Regions from separate parts of the Brotonthovivens ammoniilytica genome, predicted to be linked through region 1. Evidence: predicted binding sites of a transcription regulator. Region 1 holds the regulator's gene; each other region holds the start of a gene.
The links. The regulator HrcA, encoded in region 1, represses chaperone genes, less so after heat shock. The targets are predictions, from matches to a motif close to TGTTAGCACTCNNNNNNNNNGAGTGCTAACA.
Positions count from the first base shown of each region.

Region 2: a site for HrcA is predicted at 3,006-3,036, ahead of clpB (ATP-dependent chaperone ClpB). Genes of this name have one in related genera too.
Region 3: a site for HrcA is predicted at 2,993-3,023, ahead of htpG (molecular chaperone HtpG). Genes of this name have one in related genera too.

Region 1 is NZ_JAOQJQ010000007.1:35,102-41,250, forward strand. It holds gene dnaJ (molecular chaperone DnaJ) at 1-356, opposite strand, end outside; gene dnaK (molecular chaperone DnaK) at 429-2,309, opposite strand; gene grpE (nucleotide exchange factor GrpE) at 2,348-2,986, opposite strand; gene hrcA (heat-inducible transcriptional repressor HrcA) at 3,005-4,045, opposite strand; gene OCV88_RS13940 (HAD family hydrolase) at 4,314-4,955, opposite strand; gene hemW (radical SAM family heme chaperone HemW) at 4,957-6,120, opposite strand; gene lepA (translation elongation factor 4) at 6,126-6,149, opposite strand, start outside.
Region 2 is NZ_JAOQJQ010000003.1:159,041-165,189, forward strand. It holds gene OCV88_RS08795 (sigma-54 interaction domain-containing protein) at 212-1,642, shown strand; gene OCV88_RS08800 (lipoate--protein ligase) at 1,922-2,902, shown strand; gene clpB (ATP-dependent chaperone ClpB) at 3,121-5,703, shown strand; gene OCV88_RS08810 (LysR family transcriptional regulator) at 5,862-6,149, shown strand, end outside.
Region 3 is NZ_JAOQJQ010000009.1:24,448-30,596, forward strand. It holds gene OCV88_RS15120 (2-hydroxyacyl-CoA dehydratase) at 1-568, shown strand, start outside; gene OCV88_RS15125 (acyltransferase family protein) at 638-1,657, opposite strand; gene OCV88_RS15130 (aldo/keto reductase) at 1,679-2,857, opposite strand; gene htpG (molecular chaperone HtpG) at 3,118-5,178, shown strand; gene OCV88_RS15140 (Gfo/Idh/MocA family protein) at 5,279-6,149, opposite strand, start outside.

The DNA of each region.
Region 1 (6,149 bases):
GGGCCGTTATTTGCCTGACGTCTAGAGCCGCCTCCAAAGAAATCTCCAAAAATATCCCCGAAGATATCTCCCATATCCATACCGGAAAAATCAAAGCCGCCTGCTCCTGCACCGCCTGCTCCGCCCTCAAATGCCGCGTGGCCAAACTGGTCATACTGCCGTCTCTTATCGGCATCACTGAGTACAGCATAGGCTTCGGAGGCTTCTTTAAATTTCTTTTCAGCCTCTTTATCTCCCGGATTCATATCCGGATGATATTTTTTTGCCAGCTGTCTGTACGCTTTTTTAATTGCGGCATCATCAGCTCCGCGGTCAACGCCAAGAACCTCATAATAATCTCTTTTCTGTTCTGCCATATGAATTCCCTCTTACAACAGGAAAGAGGCTGAAATAATTTCAGAGCCCCTTTCCAAATGAATCTAAGTTTATTATACCTCTTTGTAATCTGCGTCTACCACGTCGTCGTCCGGACCTGCCTGGTTATATCCACCCATATCCGGACCTGCACCCTGACCGGCAGCTCCCTGAGCGCCCTGGGCAGCCTGAGCCTGCTCATACATTTTCTGGAAAACCTTCTGAGCGCTGTTCATCAGTTTTTCTTTTGCAGCTTTCAGCTCATCAATTTCTGCATCTGTCATCTGCTCTGCATCCGGATGTGCCTCCAGAAGAGCTTTTAAAGCATCCAGATCAGCCTGTACTTCTGCTTTGTCCCCGTCAGAAACCCCTGTACCGACTTCTTCCAGCGCTTTTTCTGTCTGGAATACAAAGGAATCCGCATCATTTCTTGCATCAATTGCTTCTTTTCTCTTCTTATCCTGAGCTTCAAATTCTGCAGCTTCTTTTACTGCTTTATCAATATCTTCATCAGACATATTAGAACCGGCTGTAATGGTAATATGCTGCTCTTTTCCTGTTCCAAGATCTTTTGCAGATACATTTACGATACCGTTGGCATCAATATCAAAGGTAACTTCAATCTGAGGTACTCCACGGCGTGCTGGAGGGATTCCGTCCAGACGGAACTGTCCTAGAGATTTGTTGTCTCTTGCAAACTGACGCTCGCCCTGTACAACGTTGATATCTACTGCTGTCTGATTATCTGCTGCTGTAGAGAAAATCTGGCTTTTCTTTGTAGGAATTGTTGTATTTCTCTCAATCAGTCTTGTTGCTACACCGCCCATTGTTTCAATGGAGAGAGATAATGGAGTTACATCCAACAGTAAGATTTCACCGGCACCTGCATCACCTGCAAGCTTACCGCCCTGGATAGATGCTCCCAATGCAACACATTCATCAGGATTTAATGATTTGCTGGGCTCTTTGCCTGTCAGCTGTTTTACCTTATCCTGAACAGCAGGAATACGTGTAGAACCACCTACCAGCAGTACCTGGCCAAGGTCAGCAGTTGTCAGCCCTGCATCTCTTAATGCGTTCTGAACCGGTGCTGCTGTTCTTTCTACCAGATCATGTGTCAGCTCGTCAAATTTTGCTCTTGTCAGGTTCATATCAAAATGTTTCGGACCTTCAGATGTAGCTGTAATAAACGGAAGGTTGATGTTTGTTGTAGTTGCAGAAGAAAGTTCTTTTTTCGCTTTCTCAGCCGCTTCTTTCAGTCTCTGAAGCGCCATCTTATCTGTGGACAAATCCACGCCTTCCTGTTTCTTAAACTCAGCCAGCATATAATCTGTAATTTTCTGATCGAAATCATCGCCGCCCAGTTTATTATCACCGGATGTGGATAATACTTCGATTACACCCTCGCCGATTTCAATAATAGAAACATCGAAGGTACCGCCGCCTAAGTCATAAACCATGATTTTCTGTTCTTTTTCATTGTCCAGTCCATATGCAAGGGCTGCTGCTGTAGGCTCGTTGATAATACGTTTTACTTCCAGTCCGGCAATTTTACCTGCGTCTTTTGTAGCCTGACGCTGAGCATCGTTAAAATATGCAGGAACAGTAATAACTGCCTCTGATACTTTTTCTCCAAGATAATTCTCTGCATCTGCTTTTAATTTCTGAAGAATCATTGCAGAGATTTCCTGAGGAGAATACTTCTTTCCTTCAATCTCTTTTTTGTAATCTGTACCCATCTCTCTTTTGATGGATGAGATTGTTTTCTCTGCGTTTGTTACAGCCTGACGTTTTGCCGGCTCACCTACCAGTCTTTCACCTGTTTTTGTAAATGCTACTACGGATGGTGTTGTTCTTGCACCTTCTGTATTTGCGATAACTACCGGTTTACCGCCTTCCATAACTGCTACGCAGCTGTTTGTTGTTCCTAAGTCAATACCAATGATTTTACTCATAATAAATTCCTCCTGTTTCAATCAATTCTATCTTTAAATTAGTTGGCAACCTTAACCATGCTGTGTCTTACGACAGAATCCCGATACATATAACCTTTCTGGAATTCTTCAGCAATTATATTTTCACCGAAGTTTTCATCATCAATATGCATTACCGCATTGTGAAGATTCGGATCAAATTCTTTTCCCTCTGTCTCAATCACTGAGACCCCGGCTTCTTCTAAAACCGTCATCATCTGTTTGTAAATCTTTTCCATACCATCTATAAATGGATTCTCTTTTTCTTCCTCCGGTACAGCAGCAAGACCTCTTTCAAAGTTATCTACAACCGGCAGAATCTTTTCAATGATATTTCTGGCACCGGTCTCAAACATCTGGGATTTTTCTTTTTCTGTTCTTTTACGGAAGTTATCAAACTCTGCCATCTGACGCTTCACTTTATCTGTAAGTTCTTCAATCTGAAGATCTTTTTTATCCTTTTTTTCTTTTTTATCTTTACGGAATTTTCTTTCTTTTTTATCCCCTTGTTCTGTTTCCTCTTCTTTCACAGCTTCCTGTGCTGCATCTTGTGTATCGGCCTGTGCACACGCTTCTTCTTTTGTCTCACAGCCGGCAGCTTCTTCCTGCATGTTGTCTTTTACTTCCTCTGTTTCCAGATTCTGTTCATTCATTGCCATCGGACTTCTCCTTTCCGTCTACTCATCCTTCGATTTTTTAAACATTTCATCCAGCTGAACTTTCAGAGTTTTTAGATTATCTACCACATTCTCATAATCCATCCGCTTCGGTCCTACAATACCGATGGTTCCCTGGATTCCTTCTCCCAATTCATAGGTAGCGGTAACTACACTGCAGTCACGCATTTTCTGAATGGGGCTTTCATTTCCAATATATATCTGTATCCCTGTATTTTCCTCACCTGACATCGTTTCCGCAAGGAAATCTTTCAGTTCCTGTTTTTCCTCAAATGCGGAAATCAGCTCGCTTGCCTTCTGAGAATCGCTTAACTCCGGATACTTAAAGATGTTGGTTGCTCCGCTGGTATATACTTCTAGCTCCTCATCCTCCCGTATGGCCTCAGCCACTGCGTCCAGAATATCATTGACGATATGGCTGTGGATGCCGGCCTGTTCTTTTAATCTGGAAATCGTAGCCAGATTAATCTGTTCCAGCATCAGACCGTTCAAGCTGCTGTTTAATAAAATATTCAGCTTTAACATCGCCTCGTTATCAAGGAGCTCATCTATCTGAATCATCCGGTTTTTCACAATATTATTGTCAAGAACAATCACCGCTAGAACCTGTGTCTCATCCACAGCTGAAAGCTGGATAAATTTCACTTTTCCACTGTGAACCTGAGGCGCAGAAATCATTGTGGCATAATTAGTATTTGCCGCCAGCATTTTGGCCACCTGCTTCAACACCTGCTCCATCTTCTCGGTGCGCTCAATCACAAAGGCTTTCATCTCTGTAACTTCCCGCTCCTTTTCCAGCATCAGATTATCTACATAAAAACGATAACCTTTGTCAGAGGGAACCCTGCCGGCAGATGTGTGGGGCTGTACAATGTATCCTAACTCTTCTAAATCAGACATTTCATTTCGAATGGTAGCTGAACTCAAACTCAGATCCGAATATTTTGAAATGGTTCTAGACCCAACCGGCTCCCCGGTCTGCAGATATGTCCGGATAATTGCATTCAAAATTTTTGTTTTTCTTTCATCCAATTCATTCATTCCGGACCTCCCTGTTCTTGTTAGCACTCATTAAATTAGAGTGCTAATATGTTCTGTACATAATGTAGCACCAACAAATAGCATTGTCAACACTATTTTTTAAAGTTTTAAAATTTTCTCAGTGATTTAACTATACGATAGACGACTGCACTTTGCACCAGTACCCGCCGCCACCCAAAGTGTATGCTTATGCTGTCAGGAAGTTTGGAAACTTTCCTATAATAAAACAAGAACCCGGCTTTTTCGGATTCCTGTTCCTATTAATATACTATAAATAATTTAAAATTTCAGGCAGTGTCTGGGCAACACCATACAGCATTGGTACAATCTCTTCTTTGGGCAAAGCCAGATCTACAACAACGACAGTTCTGCATCCTGCCCGAATGGCAGATAGCGCTCCGTTATCCGAATCCTCCACAGCCATGGCCTCCTCTGGAGCAATCCCAAGCTGTTCACAGGCTGACAGATAAATATCCGGCTGGGGTTTCCCATGCTTTACCATAGAAGTAGTCAAAATCCGGTCAAACAGCGAATATACCCCTGTCTGCTTTAAAAATTCTTCCGCCCGGGTTTTGTCACTGGCAGTGGCAATTGCTGTTTTTATTCCCATTTTGTTCAGCCGGCTGACAGTTTCACCAACGCCGGGCTTTGCTTCTATTCCATATTTATCTGTATATTCCTTCATTCTCTTCCTGCGGACCATCCGGATTTTTTCAGCGTCCTTATCAGTTCCTAGAATCTCTTTAAAATAAGCAGGGGCATATTCTATCCCCAGACTCCTTAAATGCAGCAGCTGTTCTAAGGTCACCGAATACCCGCATTCCTCAATAGCCACATTCCAAAACCTGGTATACAGTTTTTCCGTATCCAGCACCACACCGTCCATATCAAATAATACTGCTTTTATCATATTACTCTTCCATTAAAAACTGTGAAAATACATAGTTGCTGATATCAATTCCCTGTTCCGTAAGACGAATCATTCCCTGGTGCTCTTCTAGCAGCCGCTCTCCCTCAAGCTTTTGAAGCACTTCACCATAAACATTTTTAAGGCTGACGGAAAAATGTTTCAAAAAATCCGCCCCGGAAACTCCCTGCATCAAACGCAGCCCCAGAAACATAAATTCTTCCATCTGTTCCTGTTTGGTCAGTTTCTGAGGTTCCTCTTCCCCAATGGTGCCATCTAAATAGGAAGAAAGACTGCCCTCATTGGCAAACCTGCAGTTATCAATCAGAGAAGATGCACCGATTCCAAGGCCTAGGTAATCTGTCCGGTTCCAGTATCCTATATTATGGATACACTGTCTGCCGGGTTTGGCATAATTGGATATTTCATACCGTTCATATCCCTTCTCAGCCAAAAATTCTCTTGTAAAACGGTACATTTCCCGCTCCTCTTCTTCTGTGGGCAGAAACAAAGGCTGTCCGCCCTTTTGTCTGGTCTCATCATCATAGCCATATATTTTATAAAATGGCGTACCTTCCTCAATGATCAGACTGTAAGCGGAAATATGCTCCGGTTTTAAAGAAACCACTTTTTTAAGAGTCCGCTCCCAGCTTTGCAATGTCTGCCTTGGAAGGGCCGACATAAGATCTACATTAATATTATGAAATCCGCATTTTCTTGCACAGTCAAAACTTTCCAGAAAATCTTCATACGTATGGATTCTTCCAAGGAGCTTCAGCTCCTTATTTTCAGCTGACTGCAGTCCCATGCTCAGCCGGTTTACCCCTGCATGTTTATAACTTTTCAGTTTCCCGGCATCCAGGGTTCCCGGATTACACTCAACCGTTATCTCAGCTTCCCGGTCCAGAAAAAAATTTTCTCTCAGACAATCCAGGATTCCTCTGATATCTCCCGTGGGAAGAATCGACGGCGTTCCGCCTCCAAAAAAGACAGAACATACCTTTCTGTCTTTATATTTCCCGGCCTTTTTTTTAATTTCCTCTTTCAGCCGCCGCACATATGCCTGCTTCACCAAACTGTCTGCAGGCATAGATAAAAAATCACAGTACGAGCATTTCTGCACACAAAATGGAATGTGTACATACAATTCTAACTTTTTCAATGTCATCCCTTCTATTTATCATCCAGCTTCAAAAC
Region 2 (6,149 bases), on a different contig from region 1:
TGTGATCGTAATAAGATGAATGAGACAGGTATGTATATGATCTGTCTTAGATATTAAAATTAAGAAGCAAAACCGGTGCCAGATTTGTAAAACAAACATGGAAATAGTAAAAGGGATGTAACAGATAAAAAAAAGACTACAAATAGAGACAAATAAAAAATTTCTGATAAAATAGAAATATATAGGACAGATTTTTGAAAGGAGAAGGAAAATGGAGAAAAAACTGTCATATTTAAACCTGCCTGCTGAACATGTGCTGGAGATTATAACTTTTGTGCTGGACCAGCTGGATGAAAAAATACTGATTATTGATAAGGAGGGGGATTTTAGATACTATAATCAAAAATATCTGGATTATTACGGAGAGCTGTGGCAGGACAGCAAAGATATATCGGCAGATCAGATTTTTGATCAGAATTTGTTTTCATTAAAAACTAAAGATGCAGAAATTTTAGCTGAATTTATAAAATCTCATGAAAATATTGAGAAGCTGTTTAATGCACCGGATGTAAAAAGTGAACATGATGTATTTACTGATATTGTGCCGATCTTTTTAAAAGATGAGTTTTGGGGAATTTTGATTGTAGAGCATGATTCGAAACTGATTACATCACTGAACAATCAGCTGAATTACTACAAATCTTTGAGTATGAATTTAAAACAGCAGCTAAACAGTAAAAATGAACTGCCGTCATCTTTTCATCATGTAATCGGAGATTCGGTCCAGATGTTAAGAGTCCTAAACTTATGCGCCCATGTGGCTCCCACCCAGAGTTCCGTCTGTCTGCTGGGAGAGAGCGGCACTGGCAAAGAGGTGCTGGCAGAAGCCATTCATTTAAGCTCCGTGAATGTGGATGGTCCTATGATCAAGGTGAACTGCGCGGCAATACCGGAGTCGTTAATGGAGAGTGAACTGTTTGGATATGAAAAAGGGGCATTTACAGGGGCAAGTCCTCAGGGACGTGCAGGGAAATTTGAACTGGCCAGCGGCGGAACGCTGTTTTTAGATGAGATTGGGGAGATGCCTCTTCCCATGCAGGCTAAACTGCTGCGGGTCATACAGGAAAAGGAAATCACAAGAGTGGGCGGCTCAAAAACCATTAAGCTGAATTTCCGTCTGATTACGGCTACCAACCGGGATCTGGAAAATATGGTGGAAGAAGGTACCTTTCGGGAGGATCTTTATTACAGAATCTGTGTGATTCCAATACATATTCCGCCTCTTCGGGAGAGAAAGGATGATATACCGCTGCTGGCAAATCAGTTTTTGGATTCCCTTTGTTCTAATACAAATGATATGCGCTGTTTCTCTGACGAAGTTTTGGAACAGTTTATGAATTACAAATGGCCGGGGAATATCAGAGAACTGAAAAATTGTGTGGAACGGATGGCCATTCTCTGTCCGGATACCTGTATTGGAGAGGAATATCTTCCACTGCAGATTACAAAATCCGGAATGCCCAAGAAATCTGATTCAGAAAAGAACCGGTATAATCTTCACGTAATTACGGAAAAGATGGAAAGAGAGACCATAAAAAATGTACTTGAAATTGTAAATGGCAATAAATCCAAAGCCATTGAACTTCTTGGGATATCCAAGCGGAATTTTTATATGAAACTGGAGAAATACGGGTTAAAATAAATATTTTATCAGCAGTGTTTAGAGAAATATCCAGGGCAGCAGCATATTGTTTTGGGACGTAATTGGTATATAAATTATACGGAGTGTATATTTTATTTACAGCTTTTTTATAAACCTTAAAAGGTCTGTTCCGGATTTTTTGAAAGTAAAGTATATCAGGGACAGAAGATGTAATGGGAAATGGCATATGATTTGCAGGATATGATTCTGAAAGATTTATTTTTAGATGTTACCAGTTATAATTTTACGAACTCTAAGTACGCAGCAGGAGGAATTCAGATGATATTTATACAATCCAACAGCACAAATCCCTATTATAATCTTGCTCTTGAGGAATATATGTTTGAACAAATGGACCGTAACAGGGAGTATTTTATGCTCTGGCAGAATGCGAATACCATTGTAGTGGGGAAATATCAGAATACATTAGAAGAAATTAATCAGTCCTTTGTAGACAAATACGGGCTCCGTGTTGTCAGGCGGCTGTCCGGGGGCGGGGCGGTTTACCATGATCTTGGAAATCTGAATTTTACTTTTGTGGCAGGAAGCAGGGAGCATCCTGAATTTGACTTTGAAAAGTTTGCACTTCCGGTGGTAGAGACCCTTAAGAAATTTGGGATCTGTGCACAGATGAATGGAAGAAATGATATTTCGATTGACGGGAAGAAAATATGCGGCAATTCTCAATATGCCAAAAAAGGCAGGGTGCTGCATCACGGCTGTATTATGCTGGACTCTAATCTGCAGAATGTTTCAGATGCACTGAATGTAAAAGTGGCAAAGTTTGAATCAAAAAGTGTAAAGTCTGTGCGGGCCAGGGTAACTACCATTAATACTTATGCGAAAACGCCAATATCCATGGAGGCATTTAAACAGGCCCTGATACAGGAGGTATTTTGTTCCTGCGGGTTAGAGGTGTATCATTTTTCCCCTGAACAGGAAAAGGAAATTGAAAGGCTTCAGAAAGAAAAGTATGAAACCTGGGACTGGAATTACGGAAGAAATCCTCTCTGTAATATGAAAAGAGAGCTGAAATTTTCAGGGGGACTTCTGACTGCACAGATGCAGATTGAACACGGCGTGATAGAGCAGATTAAATTTTTCGGAGACTTTTTTGGAAATGGAGAGATCTGGGAGCTGGAAAAGAAACTGACAGGTCTGCGTACAGACGAATATTTGAAAGATCATGTGGAAAAAATGAATGTGGGATATTATATTCATGGGATTACGGAAGAAGAATTATGTAGACTGCTGAAGTAGGAAAATGTATAGAGAAAAAATACAGCCGTGTCATTAAGTGCGAAAGCAAGTAAAAAACCTCTGTGAAGCCCGTAAAATCAGGGCTTCACAAATTTTTACAATAAATTAGCACTCAACACTTGACAGTGCTAACAAAAGGTGATATAACGTGTTTATGGAAAAGTGTTATATATAAAATAGAACAAACAAGAATATATTCCTGAAAGGAGGAATGTTTTATGAATATTCAGAAATTCACACAGAAATCAATGGAAGCAATCAGTGACTGCGAAAAGCTTGCGTATGAATACGGCAATCAGGAAATTGAGCAGGAGCATCTGCTGATGGCCCTGGTGCGTCAGAGTGAAGGATTGATCTTAAAGCTCATTGAAAAGATGGAAATTAATAAAGAACATTTTATCAATAATGTTCAGAAACATTTGGAACAGCGGGTAAAAGTATCCGGAGGCCAGGTTTATGTGGGCCAGCATTTGAATAAAGTACTGATCAGTGCCGAGGATGAGGCGAAACAGATGGGAGACGAATATGTCTCTGTAGAGCATTTGTTCCTGGCTTTGCTGAAATATCCAAATGCAGCCGTAAAAGAGATTTTTAAGGAATACGGTATTACAAGGGAACGGTTTTTGCAGGTGCTTTCCACTGTAAGAGGAAATCAGAGAGTAACGTCAGATAATCCGGAGGCTACTTATGATACTCTGGAAAAATACGGTTATGATATGGTAGAACGGGCCAGAGAACAAAAGCTTGATCCGGTAATTGGACGTGACAGTGAGATTCGTAATGTCATCCGGATTCTGTCAAGAAAAACGAAAAACAATCCGGTTTTAATCGGTGAACCCGGAGTTGGTAAAACTGCTGTAGTAGAAGGCCTGGCACAGCGTATTGTCAGAGGAGACGTACCGGAAGGACTGAAAGACAAAAAACTTTTCGCTCTGGATATGGGAGCTTTGGTTGCAGGAGCAAAATACCGGGGTGAGTTTGAAGAGCGTCTGAAAGCGGTTCTGGATGAAGTGAAAAAAAGCGAAGGCAAAATTATTCTGTTTATTGATGAGCTGCATACCATTGTAGGTGCAGGTAAGTCTGACGGAGCTATGGATGCCGGCAACATGTTAAAACCTATGCTGGCCCGGGGCGAGCTTCATTGTATCGGGGCGACGACTCTGGATGAATACCGTGAATATATTGAAAAGGATGCTGCTTTAGAGCGGCGTTTTCAGCCGGTTATGGTTGACGAGCCGACGGTTGAGGATACCATTTCCATTCTCCGCGGCCTGAAGGAACGTTATGAAGTATTCCATGGAGTAAAAATTACAGACGGAGCGCTGGTATCAGCTGCTGAACTGTCCAATCGTTATATTTCTGACCGTTTCCTGCCGGATAAGGCTATTGATCTGGTGGATGAAGCCTGTGCGCTGATTAAAACGGAACTGGATTCTATGCCTACAGAGCTGGATGAATTAAACCGCCGGGTAATGCAGATGGAAATTGAAGAGACTGCTTTAAAGAAAGAAGAGGATAAGCTCAGCAAAGACCGTCTGGAAAATCTGCAGAAAGAGCTTGCAGAACTGAAAAATGAATTTCAGACAAAAAAGGCTCAGTGGGATAATGAGAAAAAAGCCGTTGAGCGGGTGCAGAAGCTTAGAGAAGAACTGGAAGCATTAAATAAAGAAATCCAGCTGGCACAGCAGAATTATGATCTGAACAAAGCTGCGGAACTTCAGTATGGGAAAAAACCTCAGCTGGAAAAACAGCTGGAAGCAGAAGAAGAGATCGTAAAAGCAAAAGATATGTCTCTGGTTCATGAAGCTGTCAGCGATGAGGAAATTGCAAGAATTGTTTCCAGATGGACCGGCATTCCAGTTGCGAAACTTACGGAGAGTGAGCGAAATAAAACACTTCATCTGGACGAGGAACTGCATAAACGTGTGGTTGGTCAGGACGAAGGCGTTACGAAAGTAACAGAGGCAATTATCCGCTCCAAAGCAGGGATTAAGGACCCAAGCAAGCCCATTGGTTCTTTCTTATTCCTGGGACCTACCGGTGTCGGTAAAACAGAGTTAGCCAAAGCTCTTGCCGCAAGTCTTTTTGACGATGAGAGCAATATGGTCCGGCTGGATATGAGTGAGTACATGGAGAAATATTCGGTATCCCGTCTTATCGGAGCGCCTCCGGGATATGTAGGATATGACGAAGGCGGCCAGCTGACAGAAGCAGTCCGCAGAAAACCATATTCCGTTGTACTGTTTGATGAGGTGGAAAAGGCCCATCCCGATGTCTTTAATGTACTGCTGCAGGTATTAGACGACGGACGGATTACTGATTCTCAGGGGCGTACCGTTGATTTTAAAAATACCATTATTATTATGACTTCAAACCTTGGATCTGCTCATCTTCTGGAAGGAATTAACGAACAGGGTGATATTAGTCCCCAGTGTGAGCAGCAGGTACTAAATGAGTTAAGAGGAAATTTCAGACCGGAGTTTTTAAACCGTTTAGATGAGATCATTCTGTTTAAGCCGCTGACCAAAGATAATATTGGCCACATTATTGGTTTGTTAATGAATGAATTAAATAACCGTTTAAAAGAGCGTGAGATTTCAGTAGAACTGAGTTCTAAGGCAGAGCAGTTTATTGTAGATCACGGGTATGATCCGGTTTATGGTGCGAGACCTTTGAAACGGTTTTTACAAAAACATGTTGAAACGTTGTCTGCAAAATTGATACTTTCTGATGCTGTACGGGCAGGAGATATTATTTTAATTGATCTGGTAAATGATAAACTGGAAGCAAGGGTAAAATAAAAAATAATTTTTTCTGACTGCCTTGATGAGATAGACTTTTTTGGGCAAAACCGGAAAAGCAGCTGCAGTATGATTAATAAGGGCGAAAGGCTGATATTTAAGCTTTTCGCTCTTTGGCGTCTGTGCTATAATGCAAAAAACAGCAGGAGGATTCTAAGATGCATAACGTTGATATCCGCAATGTCAGTCTTGGACAGATTCATTATTTTATAAAAGTGGCAGAGTATGGAAATATTACCAAAGCGGCAGAATATTTTAATCTGACCCAGCCAACGCTGAGTAAAAAGATTATGAGTCTGGAGGAGCAGCTGGATCTGCAGGTATTTATCCGGGGGAAAAAATCCATTACATTAACGCCGGCAGGAAAATTTCTGTATGAACAATGGAGAAATCAGATAGATCAGATTGAAGAGGATATACAGCATGCCCATATTCTGCAGCAGGGA
Region 3 (6,149 bases), on a different contig from region 1:
CCTTCCTATGGCCAACAATTATCTTGTAGACCTGTTAGAAGCGGAAGGCGCCGAAGCCGTTGTTCCGGACTTATTAGACTTCTTCCTCTACTGCTTCTACAATAACAATTTCAAAGCGGAAAAGCTTGGCATGAATAAATCCTCAGCCCGCAAATCAAATCTTGGTATCTGGGCTCTGGAAAAACTGCGGGGAGCCGCAAGAAAAGCCTTCGTGGAAAGTAAACACTTTACACCTCCCGCAAGTATTTATGATACAGCCAAGTACGCAGAAACTATTGTTTCTCACGGAAACCAGACCGGTGAGGGATGGTTTTTAACAGGGGAAATGCTGGAACTGATTCACTCCGGCACAAACAATATTGTCTGCACCCAGCCCTTTGGCTGTCTGCCAAACCACATTGTGGGCAAGGGTGTAATCAAAGAGCTGCGGCATCAGTATCCAATGTCCAACATTGTTGCCATTGACTTTGATCCGGGCGCAAGTGAAGTAAACCAGTTAAACCGTATTAAACTGATGCTGTCCACAGCTCAGAAAAATCTGAACAAGGAATTGTCAGCATCATCATAAACTGCAAAAAAAAGAATCCTTATCCTGTTTTTACACAGAATGAGGATTCTTTTTTATATCATAGAATCGTTACTCCTGAGACAATTTTCTTTTATACTGGAATTTATCCAGAAATACTGCTACAGGATCTCTTGACAGCACCCAGGTTATCAGCACAGAAAGCAAAATGCTCCATACAATCGTGTTTTCCATTTTACCGGAAAACCCTGGAATTTCCCGAAGAATAATGATAACAATACTGTGAAACAGATAAATTCCAAGGGTATTTCTCCCGATTTTCGTAAGAAATCCGATTCTTCTTTTGGGCATCAAAATCAAAAACACAAACAGCCAGATGTATGCCAGCACGTAAGTAAGGAGTTTAATCCACGGAGTAAGGCCTGTCCCAATATAAGAGTCCGTTCCATACAGCCAGTCCTTGTGCCATAAATCACGAGTCTGCCAGAACAGCAGCAGCATCCCGGCTACAAGGGCTGCGGCGGCAATTTTTCTGCCAGCCATCTCCCGGCTTTTGATCTTTTTTCTGTTTTTTAAGTAGTTGTCGATATTTCCGTTAATTTTCCCATAATATCCAGTGAGGTAAAAAGGCAGGAAGGTCACTACCCTGTTTGCCGCAAGAAAATTATCCGTGTTTGTGCTGTAGCTGATGAGCATCCCCATGGCAAAGGCAATCACCAGATTGCGGATCTGCTTTTTGGGATCATCCGTATCAAAGGTAGGAAGTAATATGTTGTAAAGAATCAGCGCCAGCAGATACCACAGCGTCCACAGGGGGAAAAACAGCTGAAACTCAAAGGCCGCCTCCGATGGATGTTTTACAAAGTCGATCATATACTGAACCGCCTCCTGAAGCACCTGAAAGATAAGATATAAGATCAGAAGACGTGCAATCACTTTTTTGGGATCCGGTTTTGCAAAATATCCGGATACAAACAGAAAAACAGGCATATGAAAGCTGAAAATCATCAGATACAGCCAGCGGGCAAGACTGCCCTCTCCGCCGAAATTGCTTAATACATGCCCAAGAACCACCAGAAAAATCAGCATTGCCTTCATATTATCAAAGTAAGCATTTCTCTTTTTTATCATTACAGCCATCCGCCTCCGGTTTTACCAAAGTTTTAATAATTGAATTATCCTCCGAAATACTCTGTATTTAACAGTCTCCAGTTCCCGGGCCGCACACTTTAACTCTTTTCTGATTTCAATTCCCTGGGGACAGTGAATTTCACACTTTCCGCATTCTACACACAAAGACGCGCTTGTTGGAGTATGCCGCATAATGGTGCACTGCATATATCCTTTTCTGGCTGCGGTTCTGCTTTCACTGTAAATCAGATTATAGGAGGAAAATGCCATGGGAATATCCACGCCCTTTGGACAGGGCATACAATACCCGCATCCGGTGCATCCCACTTTCATGCTGGAGTTAATTTCCCTTTTAATGTCTTCTATAAATGCTTGATCTGCCTGACTGAAACTTCCCGGGCGGGCATCTGAGGCAACCTTTAAGTTTTCCTTTATCATCTCTATAGAATTCATTCCGGATAACACAGTGGTGACCTGGGGCTGGTCAAAAAGCCACCGAAGGGCCCACTCTGCGGCCGACCGCCCCGAAGGATGCAGTGCGATTTTCTCCTTTGCCTTTTCCGGCAGCAGATTTACCAGTTTACCTCCCCGCAGAGGCTCCATAATCATCACAGGAAGCCCTTTTTCTGAAGCATACATAAGCCCCCGTCTGCCGGCCTGACTGTGTTCATCTAAATAATTATACTGTATCATGCAGAAATCCCAGGGATAGGCATCCACAAGCTCACAGAACTTCTCTGTACTCCCGTGATAGGAAAATCCAATATTCCGAATCTGTCCTTTTTCCAGCTTTTCCTGTATCCACTCCTCAATTCCAAGACCTTTTAATTTCTCCCAGGTTTTTAAATCTGTAAGCATATGCATCAGATAGTAATCAATATAGGTGGTGCGCAGCCGCTTTAACTGCTCCTGAAAGGTTTTCTCAAGTCCGGCTTTTGATTTAATCAGATAGTGTGGAAGCTTATCTGCAATATATATCTGCTCCCGGCAGTGGTTTCTCTCAAAAATCACGCCTAAAGCATCCTCACTGCCGCTGTATATGTATGCAGTATCAAAATAATTAATACCGCCCTTTACTGCTTCCATGACTTCTGCTTCCGCTTTATCAATATCTATTTTTCCATTCTTCTTTGCAAAACGCATACATCCGTATGCCAGCACAGAAACCGGGTCTGCATGTTTATCATATCTATACTGCATAAAATTCTCCTGATTTTCCCTGATCTATGTTTTTGGGTTCCCTGTTAGTTTAATATGTTTTACTTTGTTTCGCAAGAATAATGTATGACGCTCTTTCTAAGCTTCATCGTCTGTTGGTTATAAAATTTTCTTTTTTGTTAGCACTCATTCAAAAAGAGTGCTGATTTTCTATTGACTTTTATTTTTAGACGTATTATAGTTTTTATTAGTAAAAAAACAAAAGGTAAATCAAAATTATTTTTTATAAGGAGTGATAACTAATGAGCAGCAAACATGGAAATCTTTCTATTAACAGTGACAATATTTTTCCTATTATTAAAAAATGGCTGTATTCCGATCATGATATTTTCTACAGAGAACTGATCTCAAACGGCTGTGATGCAATTACAAAACTAAAAAAACTGGATATGATGGGGGAATATTCCCTGCCGGAAGATTATAAGCCAAAGATTCAGGTGCTGGTAAATCCGGAAGAAAAAACACTGAAATTTATTGATAACGGACTTGGCATGACTGCTGATGAGGTGGAAGAATACATTAATCAGATCGCTTTTTCCGGAGCTTCTGATTTTCTGGAAAAATATAAAGATAAAGCAAATGAAGATCAGATTATCGGTCATTTCGGACTTGGCTTTTATTCTGCTTTCATGGTAGCTGATGAGGTTCATATTGATTCCCTTTCCTATAAAGACGGCGCTGAGGCTGTTCACTGGGAATGCGACGGCGGCACTGAATTTGATATGTCTGACGGCAGTAAGGAAACTGTTGGTACTGAGATCACACTGTTTTTAAATGAAGACTGCCTTGAATTTGCAAACGAATACCGGGCAAGAGAGGTCATTACAAAATACTGCTCTTTTATGCCTACAGAAATTTATCTTGCAAAAGAGAATGCAGCGCCGGAATACGAAACAATTCCTTCTGATGAAGTAAAAGAAACAGATACCGTTGTAGAAACAATTATTGAAGAAGCCAAAACAGAAGAAAAAGAAAATGAAAACGGTGAAAAGGAAGTTGTTGAGGTTTCCCCCCGTCAGGAAAAAACAAAGATCATCAAACGTCCGGTTCCTTTAAATGACATTCACCCGCTGTGGACCAAACATCCCAACGAGTGCACCGATGAAGAATACAAAACCTTCTACCGAAACGTATTTCATGATTATAAAGAACCGCTTTTCTGGATTCACTTAAACATGGATTATCCCTTTAATCTGAAAGGTATTTTATACTTCCCGAAAATCAATACGGAATACGATTCCATCGAAGGAACCATTAAGCTTTACAACAACCAGGTATTTATCGCCGATAATATTAAAGAAGTGATTCCGGAATTTCTGATGCTGTTAAAAGGCGTGATCGACTGCCCGGATCTGCCGCTAAATGTTTCTAGAAGTGCCCTTCAAAATGACGGTTTTGTGAAAAAAATCTCTGATTATATTACTAAAAAAGTGGCAGACAAGCTCACTGGAATGTGTAAAACCGATAAAGAAAATTATGAAAAATACTGGGATGATATCAGTCCGTTTATTAAATTCGGCTGTCTGAAAGATGAAAAGTTCTGTGACAAAATGAATGACTCCATTCTTTTCAAAAATCTTGATGACAAATATCTCACACTTCCGGAAATCTTAAAGGCAAAAGAAGAAGCCAACGATCACACATCAGACGCAGATGCTGCTGATACCGATACAGCAGAAAATCCGGAAGAACAAAAGGATAACCGGGAAACCATTTACTATGTTACAGACCCCGCACAGCAGGGACAGTACATTAAAATGTTTAAAGAACAGGGTATGGATGCTGTTATTTTAAATCACAACATCGACACCTCCTTTATCTCACAGTTAGAACAGCGGAATCAGAATTACAAATTCATGAGAATTGATGCCGATGTAACCGATGCTCTGAAAGAGGATGTTTCTGAGGAAGAATTAAAAGATGCTTTAGACAGCCTTACTGCTACCTTTAAAAAGGCTTTAAACAAAGAGAACCTGGAAGTCAAGGTAGAAAAACTGAAAGATACTTCTATTGCTTCTGTGATTACAGTCAGCGAAGAGAGCAGACGTATGCAGGATATGATGAAAATGTACAATATGTACGGTATGGATCCTTCTATGTTCGGCTCTAATGAAACTCTGACCCTGAATGTAAGCAACCCTCTTGTAACCTACATTTTAGAGCATGGCGATTCTGAGCAGGTTCCCGTATTCTGCGAACAGATTTACGATCTTGCCAAACTCTCTAACCATCCGCTGACACCGGAAGAAATGAGCAGATTTGTAGAAAGAAGCAATGAGATTATGATGCTTCTGGCCAAATAATAATAAAAAATAATTCCAGGATCCGGCAGAAAATTTTAAAGGTATCCCAAACAAAGGGCAAAGCCAAAAACGGCTTTGCCCTTTTGCAGCTAGACATATTTTATAATTCTGTCCATGCTGCATGATGATTGCTGCTGGTAAGACATGCCTGTATAAATTTCACTCCTTCTGCTCCCATAGCAAGATCCGGAAAATCCATATCCTCATCTGTTATTTCTTCCCCATTGATCTTTTTCAGCAGGGTATTTTGAAAGGCAGCATAAATATTTGCAAATGCCATCGTAAGCCCTTCCGGATGTCCTGACGGCAGATGGCTTCTCTTTGCAGCTGTGCCGGTGACACAATTACTTCCCCGGGTATAAATCTGAACAGGACCTCCCTTTTTCGTAACCTTCAACAAATCCGGCTCTTCCTGCACCCATTCAATGGCTCCCTCTGAGCCAAAGATACGTACCGCAAGACCATTATAATGACCACAGCACACCTGTGAACAGTGGTAGACTCCATGTACGCCATGTTCCAGCTCCACTAAGATTCCCGCATTCAAATCCAGGGCTTTTCCAAAGGTATCTAAAACTGCCGCTGCTTTTTTGGTTTTCAGTCCTGTCATATAGGAAACTACAGCCTCAATATGGATTCCAATATCTCCGACACAATTGCTTTTCCCGGAATATTCAGGATTCATGCGCCACACACTCAGGTTCTTTTTCCCGGCTTCTTCCGGCTCTTCCTTTAGTTCATCCAGCAGCCAGTCCTGAAGATATTCCGCATTTACGCTGACTACTTTTCCAATGTATCCTTGTCCAATAAGCTCCCGGGCAAATTTTACCATGGCATATCCGGTGTATGTGTAAGTAACTGCAAATAAAACTTTGTGTTTCTCTGCAAGTTCCTTTAGTTCCTCCGCCTGGCTGATTTCAAAACACAACGGCTTTTCACATACCACATGAATACCGGCTTCTATAAATGTT